DNA from 3 places in the Limosilactobacillus sp. genome. Region 2 is predicted to be linked to each of the others. Evidence: a T-box and tRNA genes for the amino acid it is inferred to sense, from the RefSeq annotation. Region 2 holds a T-box; the other regions hold tRNA genes.
The links. The T-box of region 2 lies ahead of ileS (isoleucine--tRNA ligase). A T-box ahead of a tRNA ligase gene usually reads a tRNA of that ligase, here a tRNA-Ile.
Positions count from the first base shown of each region.

Region 1: it has a tRNA-Ile gene. The T-box ahead of ileS (isoleucine--tRNA ligase) is inferred to sense a tRNA for this amino acid. The anticodon was not compared.
Region 3: it has a tRNA-Ile gene. The T-box ahead of ileS (isoleucine--tRNA ligase) is inferred to sense a tRNA for this amino acid. The anticodon was not compared.

Region 1 covers NZ_JAKVPE010000001.1:1,661,788-1,668,980, forward strand. The annotation lists gene LKE23_RS07785 (hypothetical protein) at 1-416, shown strand, start outside; gene tyrS (tyrosine--tRNA ligase) at 775-2,025, shown strand; rRNA gene LKE23_RS07795 (16S ribosomal RNA) at 2,538-4,113, shown strand; tRNA gene LKE23_RS07800 (tRNA-Ile) at 4,201-4,275, shown strand; tRNA gene LKE23_RS07805 (tRNA-Ala) at 4,280-4,352, shown strand; rRNA gene LKE23_RS07810 (23S ribosomal RNA) at 4,520-7,193, shown strand, end outside.
Region 2 covers NZ_JAKVPE010000001.1:98,294-105,486, forward strand. The annotation lists gene LKE23_RS00445 (cell division protein SepF) at 1-259, shown strand, start outside; gene LKE23_RS00450 (YggT family protein) at 270-530, shown strand; gene LKE23_RS00455 (YlmH family RNA-binding protein) at 544-1,323, shown strand; gene LKE23_RS00460 (DivIVA domain-containing protein) at 1,346-2,122, shown strand; T-box leader at 2,148-2,357, shown strand; gene ileS (isoleucine--tRNA ligase) at 2,415-5,210, shown strand; gene LKE23_RS00470 (cold-shock protein) at 5,472-5,675, shown strand; gene LKE23_RS00475 (NUDIX hydrolase) at 5,688-6,239, shown strand; gene LKE23_RS00480 (hypothetical protein) at 6,232-6,561, shown strand; gene LKE23_RS00485 (5'-methylthioadenosine/adenosylhomocysteine nucleosidase) at 6,576-7,193, shown strand, end outside.
Region 3 covers NZ_JAKVPE010000001.1:790,906-798,098, reverse strand. The annotation lists gene LKE23_RS03920 (DUF1797 family protein) at 19-267, shown strand; rRNA gene LKE23_RS03915 (16S ribosomal RNA) at 649-2,224, shown strand; tRNA gene LKE23_RS03910 (tRNA-Ile) at 2,313-2,387, shown strand; tRNA gene LKE23_RS03905 (tRNA-Ala) at 2,392-2,464, shown strand; rRNA gene LKE23_RS03900 (23S ribosomal RNA) at 2,632-5,554, shown strand; rRNA gene rrf (5S ribosomal RNA) at 5,630-5,746, shown strand; tRNA gene LKE23_RS03890 (tRNA-Ser) at 5,778-5,869, shown strand; tRNA gene LKE23_RS03885 (tRNA-Glu) at 5,875-5,946, shown strand; tRNA gene LKE23_RS03880 (tRNA-Val) at 5,952-6,024, shown strand; tRNA gene LKE23_RS03875 (tRNA-Phe) at 6,061-6,133, shown strand; tRNA gene LKE23_RS03870 (tRNA-Tyr) at 6,139-6,221, shown strand; tRNA gene LKE23_RS03865 (tRNA-Trp) at 6,229-6,299, shown strand; tRNA gene LKE23_RS03860 (tRNA-His) at 6,316-6,390, shown strand; tRNA gene LKE23_RS03855 (tRNA-Cys) at 6,428-6,498, shown strand; tRNA gene LKE23_RS03850 (tRNA-Leu) at 6,513-6,597, shown strand.

The DNA.
Region 1 (7,193 bases), 1.6 Mb from region 2:
CTGCCAGCCGGCGGTTCATGGGTGGTCGCAAGTGGAACTACTTGCTGATCAACATCGTGGTGGAAGTTCTGCCAATCCTGGTTTGGACGCTGATCTTCGGTGGCCTGGCATACTACGGCAATTACACCGCCACCTACGTGCTGACCTACGTCGGGATTGCCCTGGTTATCATTGGGATTGCCTGCTTCCTGCCGGTTGTCTTGGCTGCCGGGACCCTCTACTTCACGAAGAGCAAGGAAGAACCGGACGGGGTTGACCTGGATGAAATCTTCAAGGATACCTTCAAGCCGGTTGCTGAACTGACGGGTGAGGCTTACGTTCACGAAATTTACGTGCCAAAGAAACCTAAGAAACAGCCGGAACCGGTTGCCAAGAAGGAAGAAAAGCCGAAGCGCGAGGCAAAGAAAGACGAATAATTTGAATGAGGATGGGGCATTGGACGGTGCCTCATTTTTTTTGCACTCTTAAGAACCTTGACAGTGTGGCCCGGCAGCGGGTACAATAACGGCAATAATCAAAGGCAATTCGCCAGGCAGAGTAGCTGGCGGGGTGGACATGCAGAGAGCTCGCGGCAATTGAGAGCGGACCAATCCCCGTGGCAAATTACACTTGGCGGGCCTTTCAAACTTGAACGGATCGTCCCGTTATCGACGAAGAGCGGTAGCCCACGCGTGGGTTGCAATTCAAGGTGGTAACGCGGTAAATCGTCCCTGACTTCAGTTGAAGTCGGGGTCTTTTTTGTATCCGGGACCTTTTAGGATGGAGGAATAGCAGATGAACATTATTGATGATTTGAAGTGGCGGGGTGCAATCAACCAGGCCACGGACCTCGACGGCTTGAAGAAGCTGACCGAAGACAAGCAGATTGCCCTCTACTGTGGGACCGACCCGACTGGCGATAGCCTGCACATCGGTCACCTGATCCCATTCATGATTCTGAAGAGATTCCAGCTGGCGGGCCACCACCCAGTGATCATTATCGGTGGTGGGACCGGCGCGATCGGTGACCCGTCCGGCCGGAAGACTGAACGGACGCTGAAGACCGAATCCCAGCTGGAGCACAACACCACGGCCCTGACCAACCAGATGAAGAAGCTCTTCGGGACCGAGAACTTCACGATCGTCAACAACTACGACTGGCTGAGCAAGCTCAACATGATCGAGTTCCTGCGTGACTACGGGAAGCTGTTCAACCTGAACACGATGCTGAACAAGGAGGTTGTGGCTAGCCGTCTGGAAGCCGGGATCTCCTTTACCGAGTTTACCTACCAGATTCTGCAGGCGATCGACTTCCTGCACCTCTACCGCAACAACGACGTTCAGCTGCAAATCGGTGGCTCCGACCAGTGGGGGAACATCACGTCTGGAATCGACCTGATCCATAAGATCGAAGGTTCCGACACCGAGGTTTACGGTCTGACGATCCCACTGATGCTCAAGTCTGACGGAACCAAGTTCGGGAAGACTGCCGGCGGGGCGGTTTGGCTCGACCCGAAGAAGACCTCACCGTACGAGTTCTACCAATTCTGGATTAACCAGGATGACCGTGACGTGGTGAAATACCTCAAGTACTTCACCTTCCTTTCCAAGGACGAGATTGACGATCTGGCAGAAAAGGTCAAGACCGAACCGTGGAAGCGGGAAGCACAGCGCCGCCTGGCCGAAGAAGTGACGAAGTTCGTTCACGGCGAAGAAGCCGTCAAGGAAGCGGAACGGATCAGTAAGGCCCTCTTCTCCGGGGATGTTGCTGACCTGTCCGTTGATGAAATTGAACAGGGCTTCAAGAACATGCCATCGGTTGACGTAGAAAATAAGAAGGAAAACATCGTGATCTGGCTAACGGACAATGGGATCGAACCATCCCGTCGGCAGGCACGCCAGGATGTTTCCAACGGTGCCATCCGGATTAACGGTGAAAAGGTTGACGATGTTGACGCGGAGATCGACCCAAGCAGTCACTTTGACGGCAAGTTTGTCATCGTCCGGAAAGGAAAGAAGCACTACTTCCTGGCCCGGGTAAAATAATTTGAAATTTAATTGTTAGTAAACGGCTATTTTGAGCGGCGCATTCCGCTTGAAATAGCCGTTTTATTTTCGCAATTCCTAACATTTGAATTTATGAACATCGGTAAAATACAGGAATGACAAAAAAGTCCAGTCTGTCTATAAAATGGTGGTTGACGTCGGGGGAGTTTCACGGTATAGTAATTAACGTTGTCAAAGGGAACAGCAATGTTTCCTCAAACTTGTCAAATTAATTGTTGACAGTGATTTGGTGACATGATATATTATTTAAGTCGCTTGCGTTAAACAAGTTTGATTGATAAAATTAGTTCTTGACATTTAACCGCAATGTGATATAATTAGTTCGTTAACTGTTTGCGGTTAACGAACGGTAGACCTTTGAAAACTGAACAAAGTTTCGACGAATCAAATGTGTAGGGTCTTCAATCACTTCGGTGATTTGAAGCAAAACATTTGCGAAGTCAATTCGCTTAATAACTTTTAATTTGAGAGCTATCTCAAATTCTTATATTTTATATGAGAGTTTGATCCTGGCTCAGGATGAACGCCGGCGGTGTGCCTAATACATGCAAGTCGAGCGCACTGGCCCAACTGATCTGACGTGCTTGCACTGAAGTGACGATGGATTACCAGTGAGCGGCGGACGGGTGAGTAACACGTGGGCAACCTGCCCTGAAGCGGGGGATAACATTTGGAAACAGGTGCTAATACCGCATAACAACGAAAACCACATGGTTTTCGTTTCAAAGATGGTTTCGGCTATCACTTCAGGATGGGCCCGCGGTGCATTAGCTTGTTGGTAGGGTAACGGCCTACCAAGGCAATGATGCATAGCCGAGTTGAGAGACTGATCGGCCACAATGGAACTGAGACACGGTCCATACTCCTACGGGAGGCAGCAGTAGGGAATCTTCCACAATGGGCGCAAGCCTGATGGAGCGACACCGCGTGAGTGAAGAAGGGTTTCGGCTCGTAAAGCTCTGTTGTTGAAGAAGAACGTGCGTGAGAGCAACTGTTCACGCAGTGACGGTATTCAACCAGAAAGTCACGGCTAACTACGTGCCAGCAGCCGCGGTAATACGTAGGTGGCAAGCGTTATCCGGATTTATTGGGCGTAAAGCGAGCGCAGGCGGTTGCTTAAGTCTGATGTGAAAGCCTTCGGCTTAACCGAAGAAGTGCATCGGAAACTGAGCGACTTGAGTGCAGAAGAGGACAGTGGAACTCCATGTGTAGCGGTGGAATGCGTAGATATATGGAAGAACACCAGTGGCGAAGGCGGCTGTCTGGTCTGCAACTGACGCTGAGGCTCGAAAGCATGGGTAGCGAACAGGATTAGATACCCTGGTAGTCCATGCCGTAAACGATGAGTGCTAGGTGTTGGAGGGTTTCCGCCCTTCAGTGCCGCAGCTAACGCATTAAGCACTCCGCCTGGGGAGTACGACCGCAAGGTTGAAACTCAAAGGAATTGACGGGGGCCCGCACAAGCGGTGGAGCATGTGGTTTAATTCGAAGCTACGCGAAGAACCTTACCAGGTCTTGACATCTTGCGCTAACCTAAGAGATTAGGCGTTCCCTTCGGGGACGCAATGACAGGTGGTGCATGGTCGTCGTCAGCTCGTGTCGTGAGATGTTGGGTTAAGTCCCGCAACGAGCGCAACCCTTGTTACTAGTTGCCAGCATTCAGTTGGGCACTCTAGTGAGACTGCCGGTGACAAACCGGAGGAAGGTGGGGACGACGTCAGATCATCATGCCCCTTATGACCTGGGCTACACACGTGCTACAATGGTCGGTACAACGAGTCGCTAACCCGCGAGGGCAAGCTAATCTCTTAAAGCCGATCTCAGTTCGGACTGTAGGCTGCAACTCGCCTACACGAAGTCGGAATCGCTAGTAATCGCGGATCAGCATGCCGCGGTGAATACGTTCCCGGGCCTTGTACACACCGCCCGTCACACCATGGAAGTTTGTAACGCCCAAAGTCGGTGGCCTAACCATTTTGGAGGGAGCCGCCTAAGGCGGGATAGATGACTGGGGTGAAGTCGTAACAAGGTAGCCGTAGGAGAACCTGCGGCTGGATCACCTCCTTTCTAAGGAATAAAACGGAACCTACACATAGTTGAAACTTTGTTTAGTTTTGAGGGGTTTACCTTCAAAACTTACTGAGACGCTTATTTGGGCCTATAGCTCAGCTGGTTTAGAGCGCACGCCTGATAAGCGTGAGGTCGATGGTTCAAGTCCATTTAGGCCCATTATGGGGAATTAGCTCAGCTGGGAGAGCACCTGCTTTGCAAGCAGGAGGTCATCGGTTCGATTCCGTTATTCTCCATTGCTAACCGTGAGGTTGGCACGAGTTTGTACTTTGAAAACTAAATAATATCTATTTTCTTATTTATTAACTTAAAACAATAAACCGAGAACACCGCGTTATTTGAGTTTTATTAACGAAATAATCGCTAACTCAATTAATCAAGGTGATCACGACGTGATCATCAAGGTTAAGTTATGAAGGGCGCATGGTGAATGCCTTGGTACTAGGAGCCGATGAAGGACGGGACAAACACCGATATGCTTCGGGGAGTGGTAAGTACACTTTGATCCGGAGATTTCCGAATGGGGAAACCCAAGCACCTTAGTCGGTGCTTGCTTGACCAGTGAATCTATAGCTGGCAAGCGGTAAACGCAGTGAACTGAAACATCTCAGTAGCTGCAGGAAGAGAAAGAAAATTCGATTCCCTGAGTAGCGGCGAGCGAAAGGGGAAGAGCCCAAACCAGTGAGCTTGCTCACTGGGGTTGTAGGACTGAACATTTGAGTTACCAAAGTGCGACGTAGTCGAAACAGTTGGGAAGCTGTGCCAGAGATGGTGAAAGCCCAGTAGACGAAACGTCACACCCTCAGTTCAGGATCCTGAGTACGGCGGGACACGTGAAACCCCGTCGGAAGCTGCGAGGACCATCTCGCAAGGCTAAATACTACCTAGTGACCGATAGTGAACCAGTACCGTGAGGGAAAGGTGAAAAGCACCCCGGAAGGGGAGTGAAATAGTTCCTGAAACCATGTGCCTACAAGCTGTCGGAGCCCGTTAATGGGTGACGGCGTGCCTCTTGCAGAATGAACCGGCGAGTTATGATTGCATGCAAGGTTAAGGTGGAAAAACCGGAGCCGCAGCGAAAGCGAGTCTTAAATGGGCGTATGAAGTATGTAGTTATAGACCCGAAACCAGGTGACCTACCCATGTCCAGGTTGAAGGTGCGGTAAAGCGCACTGGAGGACCGAACCCGTGTCAGTTGAAAATGGCTGGGATGAGGTGTGGGTAGCGGTGAAATTCCAAACGAACTTGGAGATAGCTGGTTCTCTCCGAAATCTCTTTAGGGGGAGCCTTGAGGTAAGAATCGTGGAGGTAGAGCTACTGTTTGGACAAGGGGCCCGTCATGGGTTACCAACTTCAGATAAACTCCGAATGCCATTGATTTATCCTCAGGAGTCAGACGATGAGTGATAAGATCCACCGTCGAAAGGGGAACAGCCCAGATCACCAGTTAAGGTCCCTAAATATATGCTAAGTGGAAAAGGATGTGGAGTTGCATAGACAACTAGGATGTTGGCTCAGAAGCAGCCATCATTTAAAGAGTGCGTAATAGCTCACTAGTCGAGTGATCCTGCGCCGAAAATGTACCGGGGCTAAGCATATTACCGAAACTGTGGATGTGCACTATGTGCACGTGGTAGGAGAGCGTTCTAAGGGCGGCGAAGTCAGACCGTGAGGACTGGTGGAGCGCTTAGAAGTGAGAATGCCGGTATGAGTAGCGAAAGACAGGTGAGAATCCTGTCCACCGAATGACTAAGGTTTCCTGGGGAAGGCTCGTCCTCCCAGGGTAAGTCGGGACCTAAGCCGAGGCCGAAAGGCGTAAGCGATGGATAACAGGTTGAGATTCCTGTACCAGTTAACTGCGTTTGAGCAATGGAGGGACGCAGGAGGCTAAGCGATCCGCACGATTGGAAGAGTGCGGTCAAGCAGTAAGTCAGGAGTTGAGTCAAATGCTTAACTTCGGGTTGACAAGCTGTGATGAGGAGTGAACTTTTAGTAACGAAGTCGCTGATGTCACACTGCCGAGAAAAGCTTCTAGCAAGTAGTTAACTGCCCGTACCGCAAACCGACACAGGTAGTCGAGGAGAGAATCCTAAGGTGAGCGAGAGAACTCTCGTTAAGGAACTCGGCAAAATGACCCCGTAACTTCGGAAGAAGGGGTGCTGGCCGCAAGGCCAGCCGCAGTGAATAGGCCCAGGCGACTGTTTATCAAAAACACAGGTTTCTGCAAAATCGTAAGATGAAGTATAGGGGCTGACGCCTGCCCGGTGCTGGAAGGTTAAAAGGAAGGGTTAGCTTCGGCGAAGCTCTGAATTGAAGCCCCAGTAAACGGCGGCCGTAACTATAACGGTCCTAAGGTAGCGAAATTCCTTGTCGGGTAAGTTCCGACCCGCACGAAAGGCGTAACGATCTGGGCACTGTCTCAACGAGAGACTCGGTGAAATTGAAATCCCTGTGAAGATGCAGGGTACCCGCGACAGGACGGAAAGACCCCATGGAGCTTTACTGTAGCTTGATATTGAGTGTTTGTACTGCTTGTACAGGATAGGTAGGAGCCGTAGAAAGCGGAACGCTAGTTTCGCTGGAGGCGTTGGTGGGATACTACCCTTGCATTATGACCACTCTAACCCGCAGCACTGAACGTGCTGGGAGACAGTGTCAGGTGGGCAGTTTGACTGGGGCGGTCGCCTCCCAAAAGGTAACGGAGGCGCCCAAAGGTTCGCTCAGAATGGTTGGAAATCATTCGCAGAGTGTAAAGGCACAAGCGAGCTTGACTGCGAGACAGACAGGTCGAGCAGGGACGAAAGTCGGGCTTAGTGATCCGGTGGTTCCGCATGGAAGGGCCATCGCTCAACGGATAAAAGCTACCCTGGGGATAACAGGCTTATCTCCCCCAAGAGTCCACATCGACGGGGAGGTTTGGCACCTCGATGTCGGCTCATCGCATCCTGGGGCTGTAGTCGGTCCCAAGGGTTGGGCTGTTCGCCCATTAAAGCGGTACGCGAGCTGGGTTCAGAACGTCGTGAGACAGTTCGGTCCCTATCCGTCGCGGGCGTAGGAAATTTGAGAGGACCTGTCCT
Region 2 (7,193 bases):
ACCGCGTCTCTATGCCGACGTCAAGCAGATTGCCACCCAGCTTTTGAAGGGCCAGGCGGTCATCGTCAACTTTACCCAGATGGACGACCGCAACGCCAAGCGGGTGGTGGACTTCTTGAACGGGGCCACCTTCGCAATCGACGGGGACATCAAGCGGATCGGCAAGGAGATTTTCCTGTGCACGCCGAAGAATTACGAGGTGTCTGGTGATCTCAGTGCCGGGCTGAAGATGGACGGCACGAGCCTGACCAACAACTAGGGGGATCGCGATGCTTGGATACATTATCTGGTGCCTGGACTGGCTGATCAACGCCTACATCATGGTGATCGTCGTCTGGTGCCTCTTATCATGGTTCCCCAATGCCCGGGGGACCCGGCTGGGCGAAATTGTTGACCGCCTGGTAGAACCCTACATGCGCTGGTTTGACTTCATTCCACCGCTGGGCGGGATCAGCTTTTCACCCGTTGTTGCAATTATCGTTTTATATTTGGTTCAGGACGGCCTGACCTTCTTGAGCCGTCTCTTGTAAGCGAGTAATGACTATGGATGATCAAAACATTAAACAGCATTTCCGGCCGGATGAGGCGCCGCTGATTGACCAGATCAACGACTGGATTGCCACGGCGACGGCCCAGTACCGGCCGGTCTTAACGTCATTTTTGAATCCCCGGCAACGCTACATTGCCCAGACCCTGGCCAACCGGTCGGATGAGATCAAGGCTGCCAGTGACGGGGGCTGGCCGGGAGCCGAGATGCAGCGGCTGCTCTTTTATCCCAACTACTACCAACCCCAGCCGGCGGACTTTGACCTGCAGGTGCTAGCGGTTGACTACCCGACCAAGTTTGCCGAACTCCACCACCGGCAGATCATGGGGACCCTCTTGGGCGAAGGAATGGCCCGGGAGGCCTTTGGCGATATTTTAACCGACGGCACGCACTGGCAGGTGGTGGTGACCAGCGAGATGGCCCGCTTCCTGCATCAGAACGTCAACCACGTCGGTAAGGTCAAGGTCAAGTGGCTGGCGGTTGATCAGGCACTGACCCCGGTCGAGGACTGGGAGGAGCTGACGACGACCGTGACGTCAATGCGCCTCGACAGCGTGGTGGCGGCCGGCTTCAACTATTCACGCAACCGGGCCAAGCAGTTGATCGAACGTGGTCTGGTACGGCTGAATTGGGAAGAAACGACCCGGCCGGACTACCCGATTGTCGAACACGACCTGCTCTCGGTCCGGCACGCCGGTAGATTGCGGATCGACGCGGTTGGTGGCAAAACGCGCAAACAGAAAAACATGGTGAAGATGTCCGTCGTGCGGGCATAGGATTTAATTGGAGGAAGACACAATGGGATTAACAATCGAGCAAATCAATAATCAGGAATTCTCAACGAAGATGCGGGGCTACAATCAGGACGAGGTCCGCAAGTTCATCCAGGAGGTTTCCCAGACCGTTCAGGAACTGACTGAGGAAAACCACGCCCTGAAGGAAAACATCAAGGCCGACGAGGGCAAGCTGAAGTACTTCACCGAGCTGAAGGACTCCTTGAACAAGTCCATCCTGGTAGCCCAGGAGGCCGCCGACAAGGTCAAGACCAACGCCAAGCGCGAGGCCGACATCATGATCCGCGAGGCCCAGAAGCAGGCCACCGACATCGTCTCCGAGGCCAACGAGAAGTCCAACCAGGTGATCGAAACGAGCGCCGAGGACACCCGGAAGCTGACCACCGAGACCAACGACCTGAAGAAGCAGACCCGGATCTTCCGTCAGCGCCTGCAAGTGATGCTCGAATCCCAGCTGGAAGTTGTCAAGAGTGACGAATGGGACAAGCTGCTGGCCACCGACAGCAGCGACAAGTACGACGAAATCCAAAAGATCCTGGGAGCAAGGGTTGACAACCATTCGAATGACAGTGTAGAATCATCATCAATCACTTCAGATGGTGACTTCAGTGCTGCGGCCCAGAATGCCGCTGGTCCCGACCAGCCGGCAGTCGAGATGCCCGCTTCGGAGCCGGCTGATTCCACGACGCCAGGCTCCGTGGAACCGGCAGTGGATCCGTCCAACGCCGACTCCGGGCAGACGGTCGTTGTCTTCCCAGACGACGATTCCAACAACAACTAAGTCCAGATCTGAACTATAGTGCTCTAATAAAACGTTGAGGAGAATTGAGAAGGTCCTAATGATTCAGCGAGCCGGCAGGTGGTGTGAGGCCGGCATTCAGGGATCTTCTCTGATCGGCTCCGAGTGACCAGCTTAAATTCAGTAGGCTGGTTCGGTTCATTACCGTTAACCAATGCCTGAGGAGGTCTTTTGGACCTTGAATTTGGGTGGTACCACGAATAGCTTCGTCCCATGCGGGATGGGGCTTTTTTTATTGGAGCAAGTAGATGCATAACTGAAAGGGGTAATTGTGATGCGGGTTAAAGACACGCTTAACATCGGTCGGACCAAGTTCCCCATGCGTGGGAAGCTGCCGGTCACCGAGGCCCAACGCGAACAGCTTTGGGAAGAAAACAAGGTTTATCAACTGCGACAAAAATTAAATGAGGGCAAGCCAACCTTCGTGCTCCACGATGGCCCTCCGTACGCCAACGGGAACATTCACATTGGCCACGCCATGAACAAGATTTCCAAGGACTTCATCGTCCGCTACAAGTCGATGACCGGCTACCGGGCACCGTACGTTCCGGGCTGGGATACCCATGGTCTGCCGATTGAACACCAGCTGACCAAGGCCGGCTACGACCGCAAGAAGATGTCGACCAGTGAGTTCCGTGACCTCTGCCGCAAGTACGCCTTGGAACAGGTTGACAAGCAGCGGACCGACTTCAAGCGCCTTGGGGTCAGCGGTGACTGGGACCACCCGTACCTGACGCTGGCCAAGGAATTTGAAGCCGCCCAGATCCGAGTCTTCGGCGAATTTGCCAAGAAGGGGCTGCTCTACCAGGCCAAGAAGCCAGTTTACTGGTCATGGTCCTCCGAATCCGCCCTGGCCGAAGCCGAGGTTGAATACCACGACGTCGTTGCCAAGACGGCCTTCTTCGCCGAACAGATCAAGGACGGCAAGGGGATCTTGGACGACAACACCTACCTGGTTGCCTGGACCACCACCCCATGGACCGTTCCGGCTTCCGAGGCCGTGGCGGTCAACGCCAAGTTTGATTACTCCGTGGTCAAGCCAGCCGGTGATGACCGGAAGTTTGTCCTGGCAACCGACCTGCTCGAATCCGTTGCCGAAAAGTTCGGCTGGGAAGACTACGAGGTTGTTTCCCACCTGAGCGGGGCCGACATGGAAGGCATGACCACCAAGCACCCGTACCTGGACCGCGACATCCTCGTCGGGACGGCCGACTACGTTACTGCCGATGCCGGTACCGGGATGGTCCACACCGCCCCGGGCTATGGTGACGACGACTACCACTTTGGGATCAAGTACCACCTGCCAATCTTGGCACCAATTACCGCCCAGGGGGTCCTGACCAAGGAAAACGGCCCCGACTTCGATGGCGTCTTCTACCAGGATGCCGATGACATCTCCTTGAAGAAGCTGGAAGAATCCGGTGCGCTCCTCCTGCAGGAACCGCTGAAGCACTCCTATCCATTTGACTGGCGGACCAAGAAGCCGATCATCTTCCGGGCCACCGACCAGTGGTTCGTTTCCATCGAAAAGATGCGCCAGGACATCCTGGACGCCCTGGAAAAGGTTGAATACCACCCATCATGGGGGAAGGTTCGCCTGCGCAACATGATCAAGGACCGTGGCGACTGGGTTATCTCCCGTCAGCGGGTCTGGGGCGTGCCGCTGCCGATCTTCTACGCCGAAGATGGCACCCCGATCATGGAGGAAGAAACGATCAACCACGTCGCCGATCTCTTCGCCAAGTACGGCTCCAACGTCTGGTTCGACCGTGACGCTAAGGATCTCCTGCCGGAAGGCTACACCAACGAGCATTCACCTCACGGCAAGTTCACCAAGGAAACCGACATCATGGACGTCTGGTTCGACTCCGGTTCTTCCCACCAGGGTGTCTTAGCCGAGCGGGACTACCTGACCTACCCGGCCGACATGTACCTGGAAGGGTCCGACCAGTACCGTGGCTGGTTCAACTCCAGTCTGATCACCAGCGTGGTCTGCTCCGGCCAGGCTCCTTACAAGGCCGTCATTTCCCAAGGATTTACCCTGGATAAGCACGGCAAGAAGATGAGTAAGTCGATGGGGAACGTCATCGACCCGAACAAGGTGGTTAAGCAGATGGGGGCCGAAATCATTCGGCTCTGGGTCATGAGTGCCGACACCTCCGCCGACGTCCGTGTTTCGATGGGGACCTTCCAGCAGATCTCCGAGGCCTACCGGAAGCTGCGGAACACCTTCCGCTTCCTGCTGGCCAACACCAGCGACTTCAACGCCGCTGAGGACACCGTTTCCTACGAGAAGCTCGAGGCCGTCGACCAGTACATGCTGGTCAACTTCAACCGCTTCTTGAAGCAGATGCGGACGGACTTCGACCAGTACGACTTCCTGGACGCTTACAAGCTCCTGATCAACTTCGTCAACAACGACCTGTCCGCCTTCTACATGAACGTGGCCAAGGACGTCCTCTACATCGAACCGGCCGACTCCCACGTTCGCCGCTCGATGCAGACGGTCTTCTACCAGATCCTGGTCAGCCTGGTTAAGCTCCTGACGCCAATTCTGCCGCACACGACGGAAGAGGTTTGGGGCTACATGAATGAACCAGAAGAATTCGTTCAGCTGACCGACATTCCGGAGGCCCGCGACTACGATGGGGCCGCCGACCTGCTCGACAAGTGGACGGGCTTCATGGAAGTTCGCTCCCACGTCCTGAAGGGCTTGGAAGAGGCCCGGAACGCCAAGCTGCTCAGCAAGGCTTCCCAGGCCCAGATCGACCTCTACTTAAACGACGCTCAGACCCGGCTGCTTGACAGCCTGGACGCAGACATCGCCCTGTTGCTCGGCGTTCCCGCCCTGCACATTCACCCGTTGGACGAAGCACCGGACAGTGCCGACAAGTACGACGATGGCGTTGCCGTAACCGTTACGGCCGCACCGGGCGAGACCTGTGCACGGTGCCGGATGGTCAAGGAAGACGTCGGCAGCGACTCGGCATACTCAACCCTGTGTGCGCGTTGTGCCCAGATCGTGCGGACTAACTTCCCGGAGACGGTTGCCGAAGGTCTTGAAAAATAGTTAAGAAGACGCCGGGGATGAGTCATTTCATGACAATTGATCCCTAGCGGTGTAAAATGTGGCTGGAAGAAAACTTTTGTTTTCTCCCAGCCACTTTCGCATTCTTAAATATTAATTAAAAAGATAACGTGGAAAATAACCGTGGGGCTAGTGTCTAGCTACGGACGAAAGCCGACGCCTCCAGCGCCGACTCCCGCCCTAGGCTAGCCATACGCCCCACTTTGCTGGTTATTTCCCACTCACAAATAAGTAGGTGAACACATGCTAACAGGCAAAGTAAAAAGTTTTGATGAACAGAAGGGCTGGGGCTTTATCCAGGTGCCCAACGAGGGTGAGATCTTCGTCCACTACCACGGAATCGAAGGAACCCACCGGCGGGTGCTGACGGCCGGTCAGGACGTTTCCCTGGTGATTGTGCAGGGTAAGCGGGGACCCCAGGCCGCCCATGTCCGGGTCCTAGATTAAGGAGGCGCGCTGATGGAATTTGAAGAAAAACCGCTGGAAAGCAAGACCGTCTTTCACGGTCATTTGATCGATGTTGAGGTCCAACAGGTCAAGACGCCGACTGGGATCGTCGCCCAGCGTGAAATCGTCCACCATGCCCCGGCCATCGCCATCTTGGCCTTGACCGCTGACAACAAAATGATCCTGGAAAAGCAGTGGCGGGCCCCGATCGCCAAGACCACCCTGGAGATTCCGGCCGGCAAGCTCGACAGCCGGGACCAGGACGACGCCGTTCACGCCGCCAAGCGGGAACTCAACGAGGAAACCCGCTACCAGGCACGGGAATTAAAGAAGCTCTCGTCCTTCTACACCTCGGTGGGCTGTATGGACGAGTACATGACCCTCTACCTGGCGACCGGGCTGACTCCGGTGGAGAACGCTCTGCCCCAGGACGCCGACGAACAGCTGGCCCTGATGACGGTCAGCCTCGACCAGGCCCTGGCGATGATCGAGCGCGGTGAGATCGAGGACGCCAAGACCGTCATGGCGATCTACTACTGGCGGGGGATGCAGAACAATGGCTGAGCAATCGACCACGCCTCGTCATGACGACGGGGGGCAGCCAAGCGAATTCGTCTCGCGCCAGCAGTATCGTCAGCAGCAGGCTGCCGCGGCCAAAGCGGCCAAGCAGCAGGAGGCCCAGCGCCGGCGGGCGGCCGCTGAAAATGAACCGGAAGCGGACCCGGCGGATGAGGCCACGATGCGCCGCCACGACTGGGCCGCGGATGTGAAGGAACAGGATCAAGAAGAAAAAACGCAACGCCTGAAGAAGCGGTTGAATATCGCGATCGTGGCCCTAATTGCGGCCATCATCGTCGTGTATTTGATCCTCTTTTACGTTGGATAGGAGAAATTACAATTATGAAATTTGGGATTATTTGTGCAATGCCGGAAGAAATCAAGGAGCTGACCGCCAGTCTGTCCGACAAGCAGGTCGAAACGGTCGGTGGCAAGGACTACCTGTCCGGTAAGATTTCTGACCAGGACGTCGTCTTAGTGGAGTCCGGAATCGGTAAGGTTGAGGCCGGAATTACGGCGGAACACCTGATTACCGACTTCCAGGTGGACGTGGTGATCAACTCCGGTTCCGCCGGGGGAATCGGCCAGGGCCTGCACGTCGGGGATGTCGTCATCTCCAGTGAGACGGCCTACCACGACGTCGATGCCCGGGCCTTTGACTACGTTTACGGTCAATTGCCGGGCAAGCAGCCGCGCTTTAAGGCCTCCGAGAAGTGGGGGAAGGCCTTGGAAGCTGCCGGTGAGAAGACCGGCTTGAACATCAAGCGCGGCCTGATCGTCTCCGGGGACCAGTTCATTGCCAGTCAAGAGGCGATCGACCGGATTCTCCACTACTTCCCGGACGCCCTCTCCAGTGAAATGGAAGGGGCCGCGGTGGGTCAAGTGGCAACCGACCACGACGTCCCGTACGTGGTGGTTCGGGCCATGTCCGACACCGGAAACGAAGACGCCGGGGTCAGC
Region 3 (7,193 bases), 690 kb from region 2:
AGAAAAGGAGGGGTTGAAATGGCTGATTCACAGCTGGTCCACATTATTCGGCGCCTGACCGCGATGCAGTTTGACCATACTGGGAACCGCCAGCGCCGGACCTTTGAGGTTTTTGGTATTCCGGTCTGTGAAGTGACCTACGTTCAGGATCGCGGCGAGTATATCTTCGTCCGTTTTCGTCCGCGGGAACGATTCCGTTTTGACAATATTGATCTGGTGGCGGTTGAGGTTTTTAACTGTTTGTATGATTTTGAAAATACTTTTTAGATGTTGCAAAAAAGTGTTGACGGGAATCGAAATGGTTGGTATATTAATACATGCTGTTGCGGGGATGCAGTTGATTGCTTCTTCAAAATAGCGGTTGACAGATCTCAGGTGATTTGTTATTATAATAAAGTTGTCTCGTGAGTTTGTTAAAACCGGCAGCAAAAAGGAATTGAAATTTGTTCTTGACAAGCCGCTGATGAGATGATAAAATTTATTTGTTAGTTTTGTGCTAACAAACGGTAGACCTTTGAAAACTGAACAAAGTTTCGACGAATCAAATGTGTAGGGTCTTCAATCACTTCGGTGATTTGAAGCAAAACATTTGCGAAGTCAATTCGCTTAATAACTTTTAATTTGAGAGCTATCTCAAATTCTTATATTTTATATGAGAGTTTGATCCTGGCTCAGGATGAACGCCGGCGGTGTGCCTAATACATGCAAGTCGAGCGCACTGGCCCAACTGATCTGACGTGCTTGCACTGAAGTGACGATGGATTACCAGTGAGCGGCGGACGGGTGAGTAACACGTGGGCAACCTGCCCTGAAGCGGGGGATAACATTTGGAAACAGGTGCTAATACCGCATAACAACGAAAACCACATGGTTTTCGTTTCAAAGATGGTTTCGGCTATCACTTCAGGATGGGCCCGCGGTGCATTAGCTTGTTGGTAGGGTAACGGCCTACCAAGGCAATGATGCATAGCCGAGTTGAGAGACTGATCGGCCACAATGGAACTGAGACACGGTCCATACTCCTACGGGAGGCAGCAGTAGGGAATCTTCCACAATGGGCGCAAGCCTGATGGAGCGACACCGCGTGAGTGAAGAAGGGTTTCGGCTCGTAAAGCTCTGTTGTTGAAGAAGAACGTGCGTGAGAGTAACTGTTCACGCAGTGACGGTATTCAACCAGAAAGTCACGGCTAACTACGTGCCAGCAGCCGCGGTAATACGTAGGTGGCAAGCGTTATCCGGATTTATTGGGCGTAAAGCGAGCGCAGGCGGTTGCTTAAGTCTGATGTGAAAGCCTTCGGCTTAACCGAAGAAGTGCATCGGAAACTGAGCGACTTGAGTGCAGAAGAGGACAGTGGAACTCCATGTGTAGCGGTGGAATGCGTAGATATATGGAAGAACACCAGTGGCGAAGGCGGCTGTCTGGTCTGCAACTGACGCTGAGGCTCGAAAGCATGGGTAGCGAACAGGATTAGATACCCTGGTAGTCCATGCCGTAAACGATGAGTGCTAGGTGTTGGAGGGTTTCCGCCCTTCAGTGCCGCAGCTAACGCATTAAGCACTCCGCCTGGGGAGTACGACCGCAAGGTTGAAACTCAAAGGAATTGACGGGGGCCCGCACAAGCGGTGGAGCATGTGGTTTAATTCGAAGCTACGCGAAGAACCTTACCAGGTCTTGACATCTTGCGCTAACCTAAGAGATTAGGCGTTCCCTTCGGGGACGCAATGACAGGTGGTGCATGGTCGTCGTCAGCTCGTGTCGTGAGATGTTGGGTTAAGTCCCGCAACGAGCGCAACCCTTGTTACTAGTTGCCAGCATTCAGTTGGGCACTCTAGTGAGACTGCCGGTGACAAACCGGAGGAAGGTGGGGACGACGTCAGATCATCATGCCCCTTATGACCTGGGCTACACACGTGCTACAATGGTCGGTACAACGAGTCGCTAACCCGCGAGGGCAAGCTAATCTCTTAAAGCCGATCTCAGTTCGGACTGTAGGCTGCAACTCGCCTACACGAAGTCGGAATCGCTAGTAATCGCGGATCAGCATGCCGCGGTGAATACGTTCCCGGGCCTTGTACACACCGCCCGTCACACCATGGAAGTTTGTAACGCCCAAAGTCGGTGGCCTAACCATTTTGGAGGGAGCCGCCTAAGGCGGGATAGATGACTGGGGTGAAGTCGTAACAAGGTAGCCGTAGGAGAACCTGCGGCTGGATCACCTCCTTTCTAAGGAATAAAACGGAACCTACACATTAGTTGAAACTTTGTTTAGTTTTGAGGGGTTTACCTTCAGAACTTACTGAGACGCTTATTTGGGCCTATAGCTCAGCTGGTTTAGAGCGCACGCCTGATAAGCGTGAGGTCGATGGTTCAAGTCCATTTAGGCCCATTATGGGGAATTAGCTCAGCTGGGAGAGCACCTGCTTTGCAAGCAGGAGGTCATCGGTTCGATTCCGTTATTCTCCATTGCCAATCGCGAGGTTGGCACGAGCTTGTACTTTGAAAACTAAATAATATCTATTTTCTTATTTATTAACTTAAAACAATAAACCGAGAACACCGCGTTATTTGAGTTTTATTAACGAAATAATCGCTAACTCAATTAATCAAGGTGATCACGAAGTGATCATCAAGGTTAAGTTATGAAGGGCGCATGGTGAATGCCTTGGTACTAGGAGCCGATGAAGGACGGGACAAACACCGATATGCTTCGGGGAGTGGTAAGTACACTTTGATCCGGAGATTTCCGAATGGGGAAACCCAAGCACCTTAGTCGGTGCTTGCTTGACCAGTGAATCTATAGCTGGCAAGCGGTAAACGCAGTGAACTGAAACATCTCAGTAGCTGCAGGAAGAGAAAGAAAATTCGATTCCCTGAGTAGCGGCGAGCGAAAGGGGAAGAGCCCAAACCAGTGAGCTTGCTCACTGGGGTTGTAGGACTGAACATTTGAGTTACCAAAGTGCGACGTAGTCGAAACAGTTGGGAAGCTGTGCCAGAGATGGTGAGAGCCCAGTAGGCGAAACGTCACACCCTCAGTTCAGGATCCTGAGTACGGCGGGACACGTGAAACCCCGTCGGAAGCTGCGAGGACCATCTCGCAAGGCTAAATACTACCTAGTGACCGATAGTGAACCAGTACCGTGAGGGAAAGGTGAAAAGCACCCCGGAAGGGGAGTGAAATAGTTCCTGAAACCATGTGCCTACAAGCTGTCGGAGCCCGTTAATGGGTGACGGCGTGCCTCTTGCAGAATGAACCGGCGAGTTATGATTGCATGCAAGGTTAAGGTGGAAAAACCGGAGCCGCAGCGAAAGCGAGTCTTAAATGGGCGTATGAAGTATGTAGTTATAGACCCGAAACCAGGTGACCTACCCATGTCCAGGTTGAAGGTGCGGTAAAGCGCACTGGAGGACCGAACCCGTGTCAGTTGAAAATGGCTGGGATGAGGTGTGGGTAGCGGTGAAATTCCAAACGAACTTGGAGATAGCTGGTTCTCTCCGAAATCTCTTTAGGGGGAGCCTTGAGGTAAGAATCGTGGAGGTAGAGCTACTGTTTGGACAAGGGGCCCGTCATGGGTTACCAACTTCAGATAAACTCCGAATGCCATTGATTTATCCTCAGGAGTCAGACGATGAGTGATAAGATCCACCGTCGAAAGGGGAACAGCCCAGATCACCAGTTAAGGTCCCTAAATATATGCTAAGTGGAAAAGGATGTGGAGTTGCATAGACAACTAGGATGTTGGCTCAGAAGCAGCCATCATTTAAAGAGTGCGTAATAGCTCACTAGTCGAGTGATCCTGCGCCGAAAATGTACCGGGGCTAAGCATATTACCGAAACTGTGGATGTGCACTACGTGCACGTGGTAGGAGAGCGTTCTAAGGGCGGCGAAGTCAGACCGTGAGGACTGGTGGAGCGCTTAGAAGTGAGAATGCCGGTATGAGTAGCGAAAGACAGGTGAGAATCCTGTCCACCGAATGACTAAGGTTTCCTGGGGAAGGCTCGTCCTCCCAGGGTAAGTCGGGACCTAAGCCGAGGCCGAAAGGCGTAAGCGATGGATAACAGGTTGAGATTCCTGTACCAGTTAACTGCGTTTGAGCAATGGAGGGACGCAGGAGGCTAAGCGATCCGCACGATTGGAAGAGTGCGGTCAAGCAGTAAGTCAGGAGTTGAGTCAAATGCTTAACTTCGGGTTGACAAGCTGTGATGAGGAGTGAACTTTTAGTAACGAAGTCGCTGATGTCACACTGCCGAGAAAAGCTTCTAGCAAGTAGTTAACTGCCCGTACCGCAAACCGACACAGGTAGTCGAGGAGAGAATCCTAAGGTGAGCGAGAGAACTCTCGTTAAGGAACTCGGCAAAATGACCCCGTAACTTCGGAAGAAGGGGTGCTGGCCGCAAGGCCAGCCGCAGTGAATAGGCCCAGGCGACTGTTTATCAAAAACACAGGTTTCTGCAAAATCGTAAGATGAAGTATAGGGGCTGACGCCTGCCCGGTGCTGGAAGGTTAAAAGGAAGGGTTAGCTTCGGCGAAGCTCTGAATTGAAGCCCCAGTAAACGGCGGCCGTAACTATAACGGTCCTAAGGTAGCGAAATTCCTTGTCGGGTAAGTTCCGACCCGCACGAAAGGCGTAACGATCTGGGCACTGTCTCAACGAGAGACTCGGTGAAATTGAAATCCCTGTGAAGATGCAGGGTACCCGCGACAGGACGGAAAGACCCCATGGAGCTTTACTGTAGCTTGATATTGAGTGTTTGTACTGCTTGTACAGGATAGGTAGGAGCCGTAGAAAGCGGAACGCTAGTTTCGCTGGAGGCGTTGGTGGGATACTACCTTTGCATTATGACCACTCTAACCCGCAGCACTGAACGTGCTGGGAGACAGTGTCAGGTGGGCAGTTTGACTGGGGCGGTCGCCTCCCAAAAGGTAACGGAGGCGCCCAAAGGTTCGCTCAGAATGGTTGGAAATCATTCGCAGAGTGTAAAGGCACAAGCGAGCTTGACTGCGAGACAGACAGGTCGAGCAGGGACGAAAGTCGGGCTTAGTGATCCGGTGGTTCCGCATGGAAGGGCCATCGCTCAACGGATAAAAGCTACCCTGGGGATAACAGGCTTATCTCCCCCAAGAGTCCACATCGACGGGGAGGTTTGGCACCTCGATGTCGGCTCATCGCATCCTGGGGCTGTAGTCGGTCCCAAGGGTTGGGCTGTTCGCCCATTAAAGCGGTACGCGAGCTGGGTTCAGAACGTCGTGAGACAGTTCGGTCCCTATCCGTCGCGGGCGTAGGAAATTTGAGAGGACCTGTCCTTAGTACGAGAGGACCGGGATGGACATACCGCTGGTGTACCAGTTGTTCCGCCAGGAGCATCGCTGGGTAGCTATGTATGGACGAGATAAACGCTGAAAGCATCTAAGTGTGAAACTCGCCTCGAGATGAGATTTCCCATTCCCTTCGGGGAAGTAAGACCCCACAAAGATGATGTGGTAGATAGGATGGAAGTGGAAGTGCAGTGATGCATGGAGCGGACCATTACTAATCGGTCGAGGACTTAACCAAGAAGAGCGGTTAGGTTTATTGAAGAAATGGATATTGTTTAGTTTTGAGAGCATAAGCTCTCACCCGAGAGGGTAGTGTGGTGATGATGGCTTGAAGGATACACCTGTTCCCATGCCGAACACAGCAGTTAAGCTTCAACACGCCGAAAGTAGTTGGGGGATCGCTCCCTGCGAGGATAGGACGTTGCCACGCAAAAGCAAGCTTTGATAAAAGCTTGGATATTGGAGAGTTGTCCGAGTTGGCCGAAGGAGCAGCATTGGAAATGCTGTATACGGGTTAAAGCCTGTATCAAGGGTTCGAATCCCTTACTCTCCGTTAATGACCCGTTAGTCAAGTGGTTAAGACACCAGCCTTTCACGCTGGTATCGTGGGTTCAAATCCCGCACGGGTCACTTTTGGAGGATTAGCTCAGTTGGGAGAGCGTCTGCCTTACAAGCAGAGGGTCACAGGTTCGAGCCCTGTATCCTCCATTGCAACTCTTATGTTGCATCAATCAAACATACGATGGCTCGGTAGCTCAGTTGGTAGAGCAACGGATTGAAGCTCCGTGTGTCGGCGGTTCGATTCCGTCCCGCGCCATTTATGGAGGAGTAGCGAAGTCTGGCTAAACGCGATGGACCGTAAATCCATTCCTTCGGGTTCGGTGGTTCGAATCCACTCTCCTCCATTTTTATAGGGATATAGTTAAACGGTATAACTACGGTCTCCAAAACCGTCATTGTGGGTTCGATTCCTACTATCCCTGTTAACTGAATATTTTGGCGGTAATGGTGAAGTTTGGTTAACACACCGGTTTGTGGGTCCGGCACGCGTGGGTTCGAATCCCACTTACCGCCCTTTTGATTAGGTAATAATACTTAATCGTAACTATTTGGTGGTATAGCCAAGTGGTAAGGCAGAGGTCTGCAAAACCTTCATCATCGGTTCAAATCCGATTACCACCTTTTAGTTAGCTGATGCCTCTGTGGCGGAATTGGCAGACGCGCTGGACTCAAAATCCAGTTCCCGTTGAGGGAGTGTGGGTTCGACCCCCACCGGAGGCATTCAAGTACAATTGTACAAAGTAGTCAGCTAAATATTAAAAGAACCGCAAACCTTGAAACACAAGATTTGCGGTTCTTTTTATTTTGTTGTTTTTGAAAACGGCTCCGGCCGGCGAAGAACAGTTAGCTGCGGAATACGGCCGGGATCCGTAGGTACGGTCATCGCGGACTGCTGGGCTAAACAGGTCGGTTAGGATGTGCTCAACTTATTACCTTAGACCACTCGGGAATAATGTGTACGCAGCCCCTTTACGGAACCCTTTTCAATATGTAGTGAACTGCTCTGTCATAATTTGGGCATTTACTATTGGGCAAATCATGATATCATAGAAACTGTTTGAAATTTCTGCCTGAGAACTCTCCAGTTTAATTCGCTTCAGAGGGAGTTTAATAGGTAGAAACCATTTTATAGGATGATATGATTGTTCGGAAATTAACTGGATGCTGAAAAACGATTGGTTGGACTATTCAATCATCAGCGGTGTCCGGACTGTTAAGGAAGACACCTTGACTTCATTTCTGAACGTTTATGGACGAAAATGCTTTGAATGATAAAGAAATGCCTTGGTAATGCACTTTAAGGCAGCTTTCGCCAG